DNA from 3 places in the Lelliottia nimipressuralis genome. Region 3 is predicted to be linked to each of the others. Evidence: predicted binding sites of a transcription regulator. Region 3 holds the regulator's gene; each other region holds the start of a gene.
The links. The regulator CRP, encoded in region 3, controls carbon source genes, mostly activating them, when cyclic AMP is high. The targets are predictions, from matches to a motif close to ATGTGANNNNNNTCACAT.
Positions count from the first base shown of each region.

Region 1: the regulator CRP is predicted to act here: its motif matches at 1,472-1,489, upstream of ACB496_RS01625 (YjcB family protein).
Region 2: the regulator CRP is predicted to act here: its motif matches at 1,744-1,761, upstream of ompW (outer membrane protein OmpW).

Region 1 covers NZ_CP167172.1:339,138-343,715, forward strand. The annotation lists gene parM (plasmid segregation protein ParM domain-containing protein) at 1-523, shown strand, start outside; gene ACB496_RS01620 (hypothetical protein) at 516-1,055, shown strand; gene ACB496_RS01625 (YjcB family protein) at 1,128-1,409, opposite strand; gene ACB496_RS01630 (diguanylate cyclase) at 1,906-3,303, shown strand; gene ACB496_RS01635 (EAL domain-containing protein) at 3,642-4,578, shown strand, end outside.
Region 2 covers NZ_CP167172.1:2,441,006-2,445,583, forward strand. The annotation lists gene yedE (selenium metabolism membrane protein YedE/FdhT) at 1-307, shown strand, start outside; gene yedF (sulfurtransferase-like selenium metabolism protein YedF) at 304-537, shown strand; gene ACB496_RS11460 (PTS sugar transporter subunit IIB) at 679-993, shown strand; gene ompW (outer membrane protein OmpW) at 1,051-1,686, opposite strand; partial or broken gene ACB496_RS11470 (YkgJ family cysteine cluster protein) at 1,861-1,947, shown strand; gene ACB496_RS11475 (YciC family protein) at 1,973-2,716, shown strand; gene ACB496_RS11480 (septation protein A) at 2,748-3,284, shown strand; gene ACB496_RS11485 (SOS response-associated peptidase) at 3,555-4,235, shown strand; gene ACB496_RS11490 (ion channel) at 4,510-4,578, shown strand, end outside.
Region 3 covers NZ_CP167172.1:4,250,665-4,255,242, forward strand. The annotation lists gene ACB496_RS20470 (hydrolase) at 1-79, shown strand, start outside; gene ACB496_RS20475 (YheU family protein) at 76-294, shown strand; gene ACB496_RS20480 (phosphoribulokinase) at 325-1,194, shown strand; gene ACB496_RS20485 (OsmC family protein) at 1,278-1,682, opposite strand; gene crp (cAMP-activated global transcriptional regulator CRP) at 1,989-2,621, shown strand; gene ACB496_RS20495 (YccS/YhfK family putative transporter) at 2,680-4,578, shown strand, end outside.

The sequences.
Region 1 (4,578 bases), 800 kb from region 3:
GGTGATCGACTGCGGCGGCACCACCCTGGATATGGGCGTGGTGATTGGCGAATTTGACGATGTGTCGGCCATCTACGGCAACAACGAAATCGGCGTGGCGATGGTGACGGACGCGACGCGCAAACTGCTGGCCGCTGCCGACAGTGACTCCAGCTATCTGGTGGCGAATGAGCTGATCAAGCGCCGCCACGATCTTAACTTTGTAAAAAGCGTGATTAACGACGAATCGCGCATCGACGACATCCTCGAAAAGATTGAGATTAAAATTCAGGAGCTGGGCGATCAGGTCGCTTACGAAGCGAAAAAATTCGCCAAAAACCCGAACCGCGTTTACCTGGTCGGCGGCGGTGCGCACCTGATCGAAGGGGCGATTCGCGACGTCTACGCGACCCTCGGCGATCGCGTGGTGAGCATTGAAAATCCGCAGAGCGCCCTGTCGCGCGAAATCTGCCTGTACCACTCTGACGCCGGTGCGCAGACGGTCGAGGAGCCGTTAATGGCCGAGGTGGGTGACGATGTGTAAGGGACAGATTCGCCGCGTCAATCTGTCCCTGCACCTGACGCCAGACCAGTCGCGCGCGGATCTGCGCGCGATGCAGCAGCTGCAAAAGTGGCATCAGTCCATGGACAAGTCTGCCAGTATTGACGACACGAATATGGAGATCCGCGCGTTCCACCGTGACGTCTACCTGGCGGGCCTGCAGCTGCACCTGATGGACCCGTCCCTGTGCCACCATGTGGCGGAATCGCTGGGGCGCGAAACGCTAACGCTCGCGCAGCTGCTGGAGGAATTGACGCCGCAGGAGTCTGTGCCGGAAAAAGCGGTGGATACTTCCGCAGAGCAGCTGGCGCAGTTACAGATGATTCGTGACGAAGTTGCGGCCCTGAAGCCGCTGCTGGAGCAGCAGAAGCTGGCGTTACAGCAGTTAAGAATGGCCGGGAAAACGGCGGCGGAACCTGAGCGTGCGGCGAGTGGCAAAGAGGAGCTGGATTTGAGTCAGGTGGATGCGCCGACGGAGAAGATGAAGAAGGTGCGGCAGAAGGGCATTTTCTAACGGCTTGTGCCTGCTATCCTGACCCTCTCTCTATGTGAGAGGGCCGGGATGTGAGGACTAAACACGCAGCGATCAGGTAATGACCATCGGCCAGTCAGGCGGAGTATGGCTCATCGCTTCGATCATCACCTCTTTCATGTTGCCCCAGATCGTCGCCACGTCCACCATGGTGATACCCAGTAATCCCGTCGCGAACCAGCATGCAGCGCCCACGCCCAGTAAGGTGCTAATCACCGCCAGCCCCGCAAGGTCAGATTTACGAAATTGAATGTTCAGCGTGCTGGCTAAAAACATCAAAACCGCACTCAACAACGGCCAGCGCAGTAAAACCATGCTGGTGGTAATGGTCGCCATAAAACCAAATCCTCGAAAAGCGTGTGAACAACAATGAAACAGTGTTTCGCGTTACAGAATATGTGTGAACTATATCACATTTGTTCTTTTATTCGCCAGTCTCGTTGCGGCAAAAATGTGCGCTTTTTAACCCTTCTCAGTAAAAGAAGGGGTACGCAAAATATATCTTTGCAGACTAATCGTGATTTCATGTACGTCTTTATAACGAATTCATTGAGATACAAAAGTCTCTACAGCCAGGAGGGGTCTGTACAATATTTACAGTATTAGACCTATGGCTTATGCTTGAACGGACAATAAAATATACACAATTAATAATTCAGGTTACTGAATTCATTGCTTTTTATTCTCTGGTGTCACTTATTATTCACACACACATGCAATTTTTCACATATTTATGCGTTGCCTGGAATAAAAGCTCTCAATGAGATTATTCGAATCCTGAGTTATTCGTTGCGCCTGTTTTCTAAGTTTCAACGACCTGCGAATAAACATGATGAAAGAGACATGCCGCGAAATTGTTAACGACAGCATGCAGGCTTTGCATGCTTTAGCAAAATTGATGCCGCTGTTAACGTCCCAGTGTTCGCTGACTGAGATGCTGGAAACGATCAACCGCTCGCTGGGTTCGGCGCTGGCGTGGGTGAGTGTGGATGATGATAGCGGCTTGCCGCGCGTGGTTTGCGCGGGTGATGTCACCTGCCACTCTTTTGAAGTGACCGATTTTCTTGCCAGCACGCTGATGAAGCGTCATCACCGCTCGTGGCGCGCCATTTACTGGAAAGAAAATATTGGCCGCTCGCTTTTTAACGCCCAGCATCCGGGTTATGTGCAATTACAAAGCGGCGTGTTATGTAAACTCTCTTCCCGGGATGGCAGCTGCAACGGCTATTTCTTCCTGGGGTTTTCGCAACGATTGTGTGCATTACCGACGCTGAAAAATGTGGTGGTCGTGCTGGTCGAAAAATTAAAAGATTATTTTGCCGATATGATTTCCCGCGAGCGAACGGCAAAAGAGATGCAGCTGGTGGTGACGCAATACAAAACGTTATTTGAACGCGCGCCGGTATTAATGAACTCTTTTGATCGGCGTAATCGCTGCGTACTGTGGAATATGGAGTGTGAAAAGATATTTGGCTGGACGATGGCGGAGATCAATATGTATCCCGATCCTCTGGCGCTCTTTTATCCCGATCCGGAAGTGCGGCAGCGGGTCCGCGAATCGGTCCATGTGTCGCCTCTGAAAGATATGTACGAGTGGCATCCGATCCGTAAAGACGGGGAAGAACTCACCATTCTGTGGTCGAACATTCTGCTGCCGGACGGCTCTATTCTGAATATTGGTCTGGATATCACCGAGCGTAAAAAAGCCGAGCAGCAGTTGGCGCTGAAAGCCACCACCGACGACCTGACCGGCTGCTTGAATCGTTCGGCGATTTTACAGGCGCTGCAGAGCGCTCTTGAGCGCAATCAATCGCACGATAGCCCTTTCTGCGTGCTGATGTTTGACCTGGATTATTTCAAGCAGATCAACGACGAGTGGGGCCATCAGGTGGGTGATGCTGCGCTGATCCACTTCTGCGATCGCCTGCGCGAGTTAAGCCCCGCACATTCCGCGCTGGGGCGGGTTGGCGGAGAAGAGTTTTTACTTCTACTCTCAGAGGCGGACTGTGAAGCGGCTATAGCCCTCTCGACAAAACTGCGCGCGGCACTGCTGGAGCGGCCGATGTGGGTGGGCGATAAATCTCTGCTCCTCACCTTTAGTGCCGGAGTGGTGGAGGTCGGGCGTGGACAGCGCGATACCTCGTCGCTGCTTACCCGCGCCGACAAAGCTTTATATGATGCAAAACGAAGCGGCAGAGGGAAAACGGTGATTGCCATTGATTATTTATAAATCAATATCGGGGTAAGCCGTATCCAATAAGTCTGAAAATTCATGATCACGCTGAGCTTTTTTCATGCTGTCGTGAGTTTGGCTTAATCAATGATCCTCTGTTGTGTTATCTTAAAACTCACCGTTAAGTCTTGATATTTATTTTCCTTAATAAAAACGGCACGCATTCTTTAAGTTTGGCTTACGGACAAATAATATCGTCATAACCAAATATTGGGTTTCTGATGATAAAAGTCAGTTGCTAACTTCGCATGATTCATGCAACGTAATCACCTGTTTATCAAAGCATCCGGCCTTCATTACTACAGGCACACATATTGCAGGGATATAGGGCGGAAATGAATCGTAGCGCACGGCGCAAGGTGCTGAGGGTAGTCGGGATCATCATGGTAGTTTTGCTACCGGTGATGCTGGCGCTATGGTTTGCCCAGCTAAGAGCCGTCACCGAAACAAGCAGTCAGCTACGCTCCTTTGCGCAACTCGCTTTAGATAAAACTGAACTGGTAATTGAACAGGTTGATTTAGCCCGCGACGCCGCCGAAAAATATCAGGGAGAGATTTGTTCCCCCGCCCATCGGCAATATATGTTGAACGTTGTGCGTGGCCGTCTGTATGTGTCCGATTTAATTTATGCCGAAGGCCAGCAGTTTCTCTGCTCCACGGTAATGACTCCCGATAAGCCGTATCTGATACCTGACGCCAATTACAAACGAAAACCTGACGTCTCTATCTATTATTTCCGCGATACGCCCTTTTTTGCTGGTTATAAAATGACTTATATGCAGCGCGGGAATTATGTCGTCGTGGTCAATCCGCTCTCATACAGTGAAGTGATGTCGACAGATCACTCTCTGGCGTGGGGCGTATTTGATACGGTGACCAATGCCTTCTTTTCCGTCAGTCCACGGGCCAATATTTCTTTATTACACACGCTCGTCGGAAATGTGAGCGCGCCATTTCAAAAAGACGATCGTTTTTACACCATCGTCAGCTCAGCGAAGCGGCCTATTGCCGCGATCGTCTCAACATCCAATACCCGTTTTTATGAAATTCTTTACCACCAGGCCACATTGACCCTGCCGCTGGGGATGATTTGCAGCATTATTATTTTGCTGGTCTGGTCGCGCACGCACCGTGAATTTAATTCGCCAGGACGGTTATTGCACCGCGCACTCAATAAGCGCCAGCTGTGCGTTCATTATCAGCCGATCATTGATATTAAAAATAACCGCTGCGTCGGCGCCGAAGCGCTGCTGCGCTGGCCGGGGTTTAATG
Region 2 (4,578 bases), 1.8 Mb from region 3:
TGTGCTGGCGGGCGGATGCGAAACCGGCTGGATGTACCGTGCTGTAGAAGGACAGGTACACTACTGGTGGGTCGGTCTCGGCAACGTCATCGGCTCGACTATTCTGGCCTATTACTGGGACGATCTCTCGCCTGCACTCGCCACTAGCTGGGATAAGGTCAATCTGCTGAACACCTTTGGTCCGTTGGGCGGGCTGCTGGTCACCTACGCCCTGCTGTTGATCGCCTTTTTACTGGTTATCGCCCAGGAGAAACGATTCTTTCGTCGCACCGCGCGTAACACTGAAACACAGGAGAATGTGGCATGACGCAAATTGTCCCTGATTATCGCCTCGATATGGTTGGCGAACCTTGTCCGTACCCGGCCGTCGCCACCCTCGAAGCCCTGCCGCAACTGAAGAAAGGGGAAATTCTGGAGGTGGTGAGCGATTGTCCTCAGTCGATCAATAACATTCCACTGGATGCCAAAAATCACGGCTATACCGTGTTAGATATTCAGCAGGACGGCCCGACCATTCGCTATTTGATTCAGAAGTAACGCCCCTCTCACAACGTTCCCCAGCGGGAACGTTGTTCCCTCCGCATTGCCGATGAAAAAACAACCAACACGTTGCGTTAGCTCTCATTTTCTTTTTATCACGAAGAATACTGTATCCACAGTTTCCATGAGGATAATCTGATGAAAAAGTTACTGATATGTTGTCTGTTCGGCAATACCGCCCAGTCGCTTGCCAGGAAAATGCAGCATGCTGCTGATGCGCGCGGAATGAAACTGCTGATAAGCGCCGTCGGGCTGGATAATTTCGCCAGCGTCGCCCCGGCTTTTGACGCCTTTTTAGTCGCGCCGCATATTCAATATAAGCTTGAAGAATTACGGGCAGTGATTGGCGAAGGCCAGCCGATCACGGTTATCGAAAGCTATCCGTTTGCCTCACTGGACGGTGAGAAAGTGCTGGAGTTTGTACTTAAGCATATGCCGGAGCTGGTGGCATAGCGTTGATCAATGAAAACTGGCCGCAGTACGACCAGTTTTTTACGAGCGTCGAAGCAATCAGAAACGATAACCCGCCGAGAACATAAACACCCATGGGTCCAGGCGCGTATGAACGCTCTGCTGTTCGCCGCCAGCCTTGAAGCGCACGTCGGTGTCGATATCCATATACCAGACGGACATGTTCAGCAGCCAGTCGCGGTTGATCAGATAATCCAGCCCGACCTGCCCCGCAGCACCCCAGGAATCTTTCAGACTCAGATCGGAAAGACCATTCTCTTTACCCGTATCGTTAAACTTCTCGTCGAAGAAGGTGGTGTAGTTCACACCTGCACCGATATACGGACGCACTTTGCTGCTGGCATCACCAAAGTACCACTGCGCCATCAGGGTTGGCGGGAGCTGATGAACCGTTGCAATATTTCCCGTCGGACCGGTGCCGACTTTGTGGCGGAATGGCGTTGCCGCCAGAAGTTCAATACCGACATTTTCCGTTGCCATATAGGTGAACGTCAGGCCCAGTTGGGTATTGTTGCTGACGTTAAAGCCGCCCAGACTCCCCAGCACATTGTCCGATCCCTCTGTCGGACGAACCGTTGCCGAACCCGCACGAATAAAGAACTCGCCCGCTTCATGTGCGTACGCACCGCCAGAAATACTGCTTAAGATCAGGGCTGCCACTGCTAACTTTTTCATATCCGCTCCATCGTTGTGGTTTTATTGGCGCGGTGAATATACTCATAAATAAGTAACAAGTGATCTAACTCAGATCACACTTGGTCTGGTAATTTAACATTCATTGATCCAGATTAATTTTTGCCGTGCAAACGGACATGCATATTCTCGTCTCAGGTCAATTTTGCAAAATGACCGAGGCTTTACAAAGATATGCTTTTCCATACAAGTCATGGTGCTGCCACGACAGAGTTATCCAGGGTACAATTGCCCGCTTATTAATACCTGCAATACTCAAGGAGAGTGCATGTCTATCACGGCGAAGTCCGTCTACCGTGACACGGGGAATTTCTTCCGCAATCAGTTCATTACTTTTTTACTGATCGCCTTGCTTTGCGCGTTTATCACGGTGGTGCTTGGCCATGCGTTTTCGCCGAGTGATGATCAAATTGCCACCCTGAGCCAGGGCGATCATCTCGCCGGCAGCGGCGGGCTATTTGATCTGGTTCAGAACATGACGCCAGAACAGCAGCAGATTTTGCTGCGCGCCTCTGCGGCATCGACCTTCTCGGGTTTGATCGGTAATGCGATTCTGGCGGGCGGTGTCTTGCTGATGGTTCAGCTCATTTCTGCGGGACATCGCGTCAGCGCCCTGCGCGCCATCGGTGCCAGTGCGCCTGTACTGCCTAAACTGTTCATCCTGATCTTTTTGACCACCATGCTGGTGCAGATTGGGGTGATGCTGGTGGTCGTGCCGGGTGTACTGCTGGCAATTATCCTCTCGTTCGCCCCGGTGATGCTGGTGCAGGACAAGATGGGAATATTTACAGCCATGCGCAGCAGTGTAAAACTGGCATGGGCAAATATGCGCCTGGTGGCCCCGGCGGTGATCAGCTGGCTGCTGGCCAAAACCCTGCTGCTGCTGTTTGCACCGAACTTTGCGGTATTGACGCCAAACGTCGGTGCGGTGGTTGCAAACACGCTGAGTAACCTGATTTCAGCCGTGTTGCTGGTCTATTTATTCCGCCTGTATATGTTGATTCGCCAATAGTTTCCCTGAAAGCAGATAATGGAATCGAAGAATGAAGCAGTTTCTTGATTTTTTACCGCTGGTCGTGTTTTTCGCGTTTTACAAGCTCTACGACATCTATGCCGGCACAGCCGCGTTGATCGTCGCGACGGCCGTGGTGCTGATTTACAGCTGGGTGCGTTACCGTAAAGTCGAAAAAATGGCGCTGATCACCTTTGTACTGGTGGCGGTGTTTGGTGGATTAACCCTGTTCTTCCATAACGATGAATTTATCAAATGGAAAGTGACGGTCATTTACGCGCTGTTCGCGGGTGCGCTGCTGTTCAGCCAGTGGGTGATGAACAAACCGCTGATTCAGCGCATGCTAGGAAAAGAGATCACCCTTCCTCAGGAAGTGTGGTCGCGCCTGAATATCGCCTGGGCGCTGTTCTTTATCCTCTGCGGGCTGGCGAATATCTACATTGCGTTCTGGCTGCCGCAGAATATCTGGGTCAACTTCAAGGTCTTTGGCCTGACGGCGTTGACGCTGATTTTCACGCTGCTCAGCGGTGTGTATATCTATCGTCATATGCCTCATGACGATAAGTAATAAATAAAACAAAGTAGTCATATACATCAATAATTTAACACCAATCTTGATGTGTGATTATGATTAAAAGCACGCTTAAATGTACACTTTGTACGAAGCGTGCTTTTTTTTCAGCGGCGTTTTGCGTAGCTCCTTCCAGTTTCGCCACGTTCCGCTTTACCACGCCCGTCTCATCCGACATCATGCCCGTGCCATAAATCAAATATTTTACGGTGCGCACCAATTTTTCTCCCTGCCCTATACTTTCAGTCTGACTGGCTGGAGGTTTCTATGTGTGGACGCTTTTCACAATCAATGACCCGCGATGACTATCTGGCTCTGTTGGCTGATGAAGCCGACCGCGACATTCCATACGACCCGGAACCTATTGGCCGGTACAACGTCGCGCCCGGAACCAAAGTGCTGCTGCTGAGCGAACGAGACGAGGAACTGCATCTCGATCCGGTGTTCTGGGGATACGCGCCCGGGTGGTGGGATAAACCGCCACTGATTAACGCGCGTGTCGAGACGGCGGCCACCAGTAGAATGTTTAAACCTCTCTGGCAACATGGCCGAGCGATCTGCTTTGCTGATGGATGGTTTGAATGGAAGAAGGAAGGCGACAAGAAACAACCCTACTTCATCCACCGGGCCGACGGTCAGCCAATATTCATGGCAGCGATCGGCAGCACGCCGTTCGAACGCGGTGACGAAGCAGAAGGATTTTTGATTGTGACGTCTGCAGCAGATAAAGGCCTTGTCGACATTCACGACCGCCGGCCTTTGGTTCTGTCGCCAGAAGCGGCCCGGGAATGGATGCGTCAGGACGTTGTCGGGAAAGAAGCGGAAGAGATTATCGCTGATGGTTCTGTGCCAGCCGACAAGTTTATCTGGCACGCCGTGACGCGCGCCGTAGGGAATGTGAAAAATCAGGGGCCAGAATTATTACATTCAATAAACGCAAATCCTTAATCACAGCCTGCTATGCGTCAAACATAGAGAAGAGCAAGACTGCAATTCGATATAAAATTTACTTAAAATCATACGTCGTCACTTTAGGGGTAACCCACAAGATTTATGGCGCTTATTTATTCATATATGGATAAAATACGAAATTAAGAAAATAGAAGCACTGTAGTTTATGAAAGCATGCATTTTTTACAGATCTTGCTTACTGAGTGAGTTTTTTTATGGCATGATACTTACGCCCTTAGTTAGCAATACATTTTAATACAGGATAATCAACATGTTGTTTAAAATAATCATTCTTTCTATCCTTGGACTCGCAGCCTTATTCTATCTATTTGTAATACCC
Region 3 (4,578 bases):
GACGTTACTTCGCCCGAAAATGTGGCTGGAATCGCGCATCCCTGACTGGTTAACCCCATTTCTGGAGAGAGTAAAATGATGATTCCCTGGCAGGATCTGGCTCCCGAAACGCTGGATAGCCTGATTGAAAGCTTTGTATTACGCGAAGGCACCGATTATGGTGAACATGAGCGTTCGCTTGAACAAAAGGTCGCCGATGTAAAACGGCAGCTACAGAGTGGCGAGGTGTTGCTGGTGTGGTCTGAACTGCACGAAACCGTCAACATCATGCCGCGCAATCAGTTTCGCGGTTGATTGTTCCATCTTTCCAGTCAGGGAGTTGCTATGTCCGCCAGACATCCGGTTATTGCCGTTACGGGTTCGAGTGGTGCGGGAACCACCACCACCAGCCTCGCTTTTCGCAAGATTTTCGCACAGCTCAATCTGCGCGCTGCCGAGGTTGAGGGCGACAGTTTTCATCGCTTCACCCGTCCTGAAATGGACATGGCTATTCGTAAGGCCCGGGATTTAGGTAAACACATCAGCTATTTCGGGCCAGACGCCAACGACTTTGGCCTGCTGGAACAAACTTTTCAGGACTACGGCCACACGGGCAAAGGTCAGTCGCGTAAATATCTGCACACCTACGATGAAGCGGTGCCATGGAATCAGGTTCCTGGCACATTCACCCCGTGGCAGCCCCTGCCGGAGCCAACGGACGTGTTGTTTTATGAAGGCTTGCACGGCGGCGTGGTGACTCCACAGCACGATGTGGCACGCCACGTGGATCTGCTGGTCGGCGTGGTGCCGATTGTCAATCTGGAGTGGATTCAGAAGCTGACCCGTGACATGAGCGAGCGCGGCCATTCGCGTGAAGCGGTGATGGATTCGGTCGTGCGCTCGATGGAAGATTACATCAACTTCCTGACGCCGCAGTTCTCGCGGACCCACATCAACTTCCAGCGCGTCCCGACGGTGGACACCTCTAACCCGTTTGCGGCGAAAACAATTCCGTCGCTGGACGAGAGTTTTGTGGTGATTCACTTCCGCAATCTGGAAGACATTGATTACCCCTGGCTGCTGGCGATGCTGCAGGGCTCATTCATTTCCCATATCAATACATTAGTGGTCCCGGGCGGGAAGATGGGGCTGGCGATGGAGCTGATCATGATGCCGCTGGTGCAACGGCTGATGGAAGGCAAGAAGATCGCCTGAGTTCAGTCGCCGGGGAGCGCTTCGCTATCCGGCTGAATCATGCGGTGACAGGCCCGGCAAGCGTAGCGCTACCGGGCGTAGTGTTAAGCGTCGATCACTTCGTAGGAATGCGTAATGTTCACCGCTTTTTCCAGCATCAGCGCCACGGAGCAGTACTTCTCCGCAGACAGATCCACCGCACGGGAAACCGCCGCATCCTTCAGCTCTTTACCGGTGACGATAAAATGCAAGTTGATGTGCGTAAACAGACGTGGCGCCTCTTCGCGACGCTCTGAGGTCAGCTTCACTTCGCAGTCCGTCACGTCATGACGACCTTTCTGCAGAATCGAAACCACGTCAATCGCGCTGCATCCGCCCGCCGCCATCAGTACCACTTCCATCGGGCTTGGCGCTTTATCTCCGGAGTTGCCGTCCATCAAAATCTGGTGTCCTGAAGCGGATTCGCCAAGGAACGTTAAACCTTCAACCCATTTCACACGCGCTTGCATTTTCATTAACTCCAAAGTTGCATTTTTCCGAACAGATTACGCGTGCGTTACAATTCTCGCAACGGAAGGCGACCTGCATCATGCTGAAGCGAGACACCAGGAGACACGCGGCTAAAGCTATGCTAAAACAGTCTCGATGCTACAGTAATACATTGACGTTACACATGTATGCAGAGGACATCAAACTTTACTGGCTGCGAACAGTGCGACAGCCACTTCCCAGGTACGGGTAAGAATTCGATTGCAACCCCAGAGTCAGGATGCGATTTTGACTCTGAGACAGCTTATAACAGAGGATAACAGCGCATGGTGCTTGGCAAACCGCAAACAGACCCGACTCTCGAATGGTTCTTGTCTCATTGCCACATTCATAAGTACCCATCGAAGAGCACGCTGATTCACCAGGGTGAAAAAGCGGAAACGTTGTATTACATCGTCAAAGGCTCGGTGGCAGTGCTGATCAAAGATGAAGAAGGGAAAGAGATGATCCTTTCTTATCTGAACCAGGGCGATTTCATCGGTGAACTGGGCCTGTTTGAAGAAGGCCAGGAACGTAGCGCCTGGGTGCGTGCGAAAACCGCGTGTGAAGTTGCAGAGATCTCCTATAAGAAATTCCGCCAGCTGATCCAGGTGAACCCGGACATCCTGATGCGTCTTTCTTCGCAGATGGCTCGCCGCCTGCAGGTCACTTCCGAGAAAGTGGGTAACCTCGCCTTCCTGGACGTAACAGGCCGCATCGCGCAGACCCTGCTGAACCTGGCGAAACAACCTGACGCCATGACCCACCCGGACGGTATGCAAATTAAAATTACCCGTCAGGAGATTGGTCAGATCGTCGGCTGTTCTCGTGAAACCGTTGGCCGTATCCTGAAAATGCTGGAAGATCAAAACCTGATCTCCGCTCACGGTAAAACTATCGTGGTCTACGGAACGCGTTAATTCCGGAACGAACGGCGTGCCATCGCGAGGTGTCACGCCGTTTTTGTCTCTGACGATCATGTGGCGCAGGCTGATTTATCACCCCGAAGTTAACTACGCACTACGTCAAACTCTGGTGTTATGTCTTCCCGTGGCTGTCGGTTTAATCCTGGGCCATCTGCAACATGGGCTGTTGTTCTCTCTCGTTCCTGCCTGCTGCAACATTGCCGGTCTCGATACACCGCATAAACGCTTTTTCAAACGCCTGATTATCGGCGGCTGCCTGTTCGCCGGATGTAGCCTGGCCGTGCAGCTGCTGCTGGCCCGTGATATCCCGCTGCCGTTAATCCTGACCGTGCTGGCTATGACGCTGGGCGTCACGGCGGAGATCAGTTCGCTGCACGCTCGCCTACTGCCCGCCTCACTGATAGCCGCTATTTTCACACTGAGCCTCGCCGGAAATATGCCCGTCTGGGAGCCGCTGCTGATCTATACGTTCGGTACCCTGTGGTACGGGCTGTTTAACTGGTTCTGGTTCTGGATGTGGCGGGAGCAGCCCCTGCGCGAATCCCTGAGCCTGCTCTACGTCCAGCTCGCGGACTATTGCGAAGCCAAATACACCCTGCTGACGCAACACACAGACCCGGAAAAATCATTGCCCCCGCTGCTTACGCGCCAGCAAAAAGTGGTCGACTTAATCAGCCAGTGCTATCAGCAGCTGCATATGCTGGCGGCCAATAAAAACCATGAATACAAGCGACTGCTGCGCGTCTTCCAGGTGGGGCTTGATCTACAGGAGCATATTTCGGTCAGTCTGCATCACCCGCAGGAGGTGCAAAAACTGGTGGAGCGCAGCCACGCCGAAGCGGTGATCCGCTGGAATGCCCAGACGGTCGCGGCCCGCCTGCGGGTGCTGGCTGACGATATTCTTTACCACCGTTATCCCACGCGTTTTACAATGGATAAACAGCTGGGCGCGCTGGAGAAAATTGCCCGTCAGCATCCGGATAATCCGGTTGGGCAGTTTTGCGCGTGGCACTTTAGCCGCATCGCACGCGTGTTGCGCACTCAGCGCCCGCTCTACCCGCGCGACCTGATGGCCGATAAACAAAAGCGTCTGCCGCTGCTACCGGCACTGAAAAGCTATTTATCACTGAAATCTTCCGCCCTGCGCAATGCCGCACGCATCAGCGTGATGCTGAGCATCGCCAGCCTGATGGGCGTCGCGCTGCACTTACCCAAGCCCTACTGGATTTTAATGACCGTGCTGTTTGTCACGCAGAATGGCTATGGCGCGACGCGCGTGCGAATACTGCACCGTGCGCTCGGGACGTTTGCCGGGCTGGTGATTGCCGGTATCACACTGCACTTCCATGTTCCTGACGGCTATACCCTGCTGGGAATGCTGGTCATTACCCTGGTCGGCTATCTGATCATCCGCAAAAACTACGGCTGGGCAATGGTTGGGTTTACAGTGACGGCGGTATATACCCTGCAACTGCTGACCCTGAACGGCGAACAGTTTATCGTGGCGCGACTGGTGGATACATTGATTGGCTGTCTGATCGCCTTTGGCGGCATGGTCTGGCTGTGGCCACAGTGGCAGAGCGGGCTGCTGCGCCAGAACGCCCACGACGCCCTTGAAGCGGACCAGCAGGCCATTCGTCTGATCCTGAGCGACGATCCCAAACCTTCGCCGCTGGCGTACGAGCGCATGAAGGTCAACCAGGCGCACAACGCGCTGTATAACTCCCTCAACCAGGCGATGCAGGAGCCGGGCTTTAATTCAGACTATCTGGCAGATATGAAACTGTGGGTGACGCACAGCCAGTTCATCGTCGAACACATTAACGCGATGACGACCCTGGCGCGCGAGCACACGATGCTGACGCCGGATCTGGCGCAGCGCTATTTGCAGTCGTGTGAAATTGCATTGCAGCGTTGTCAGCAGCGTCTGGAGTACGACGCGCCGGGAGAG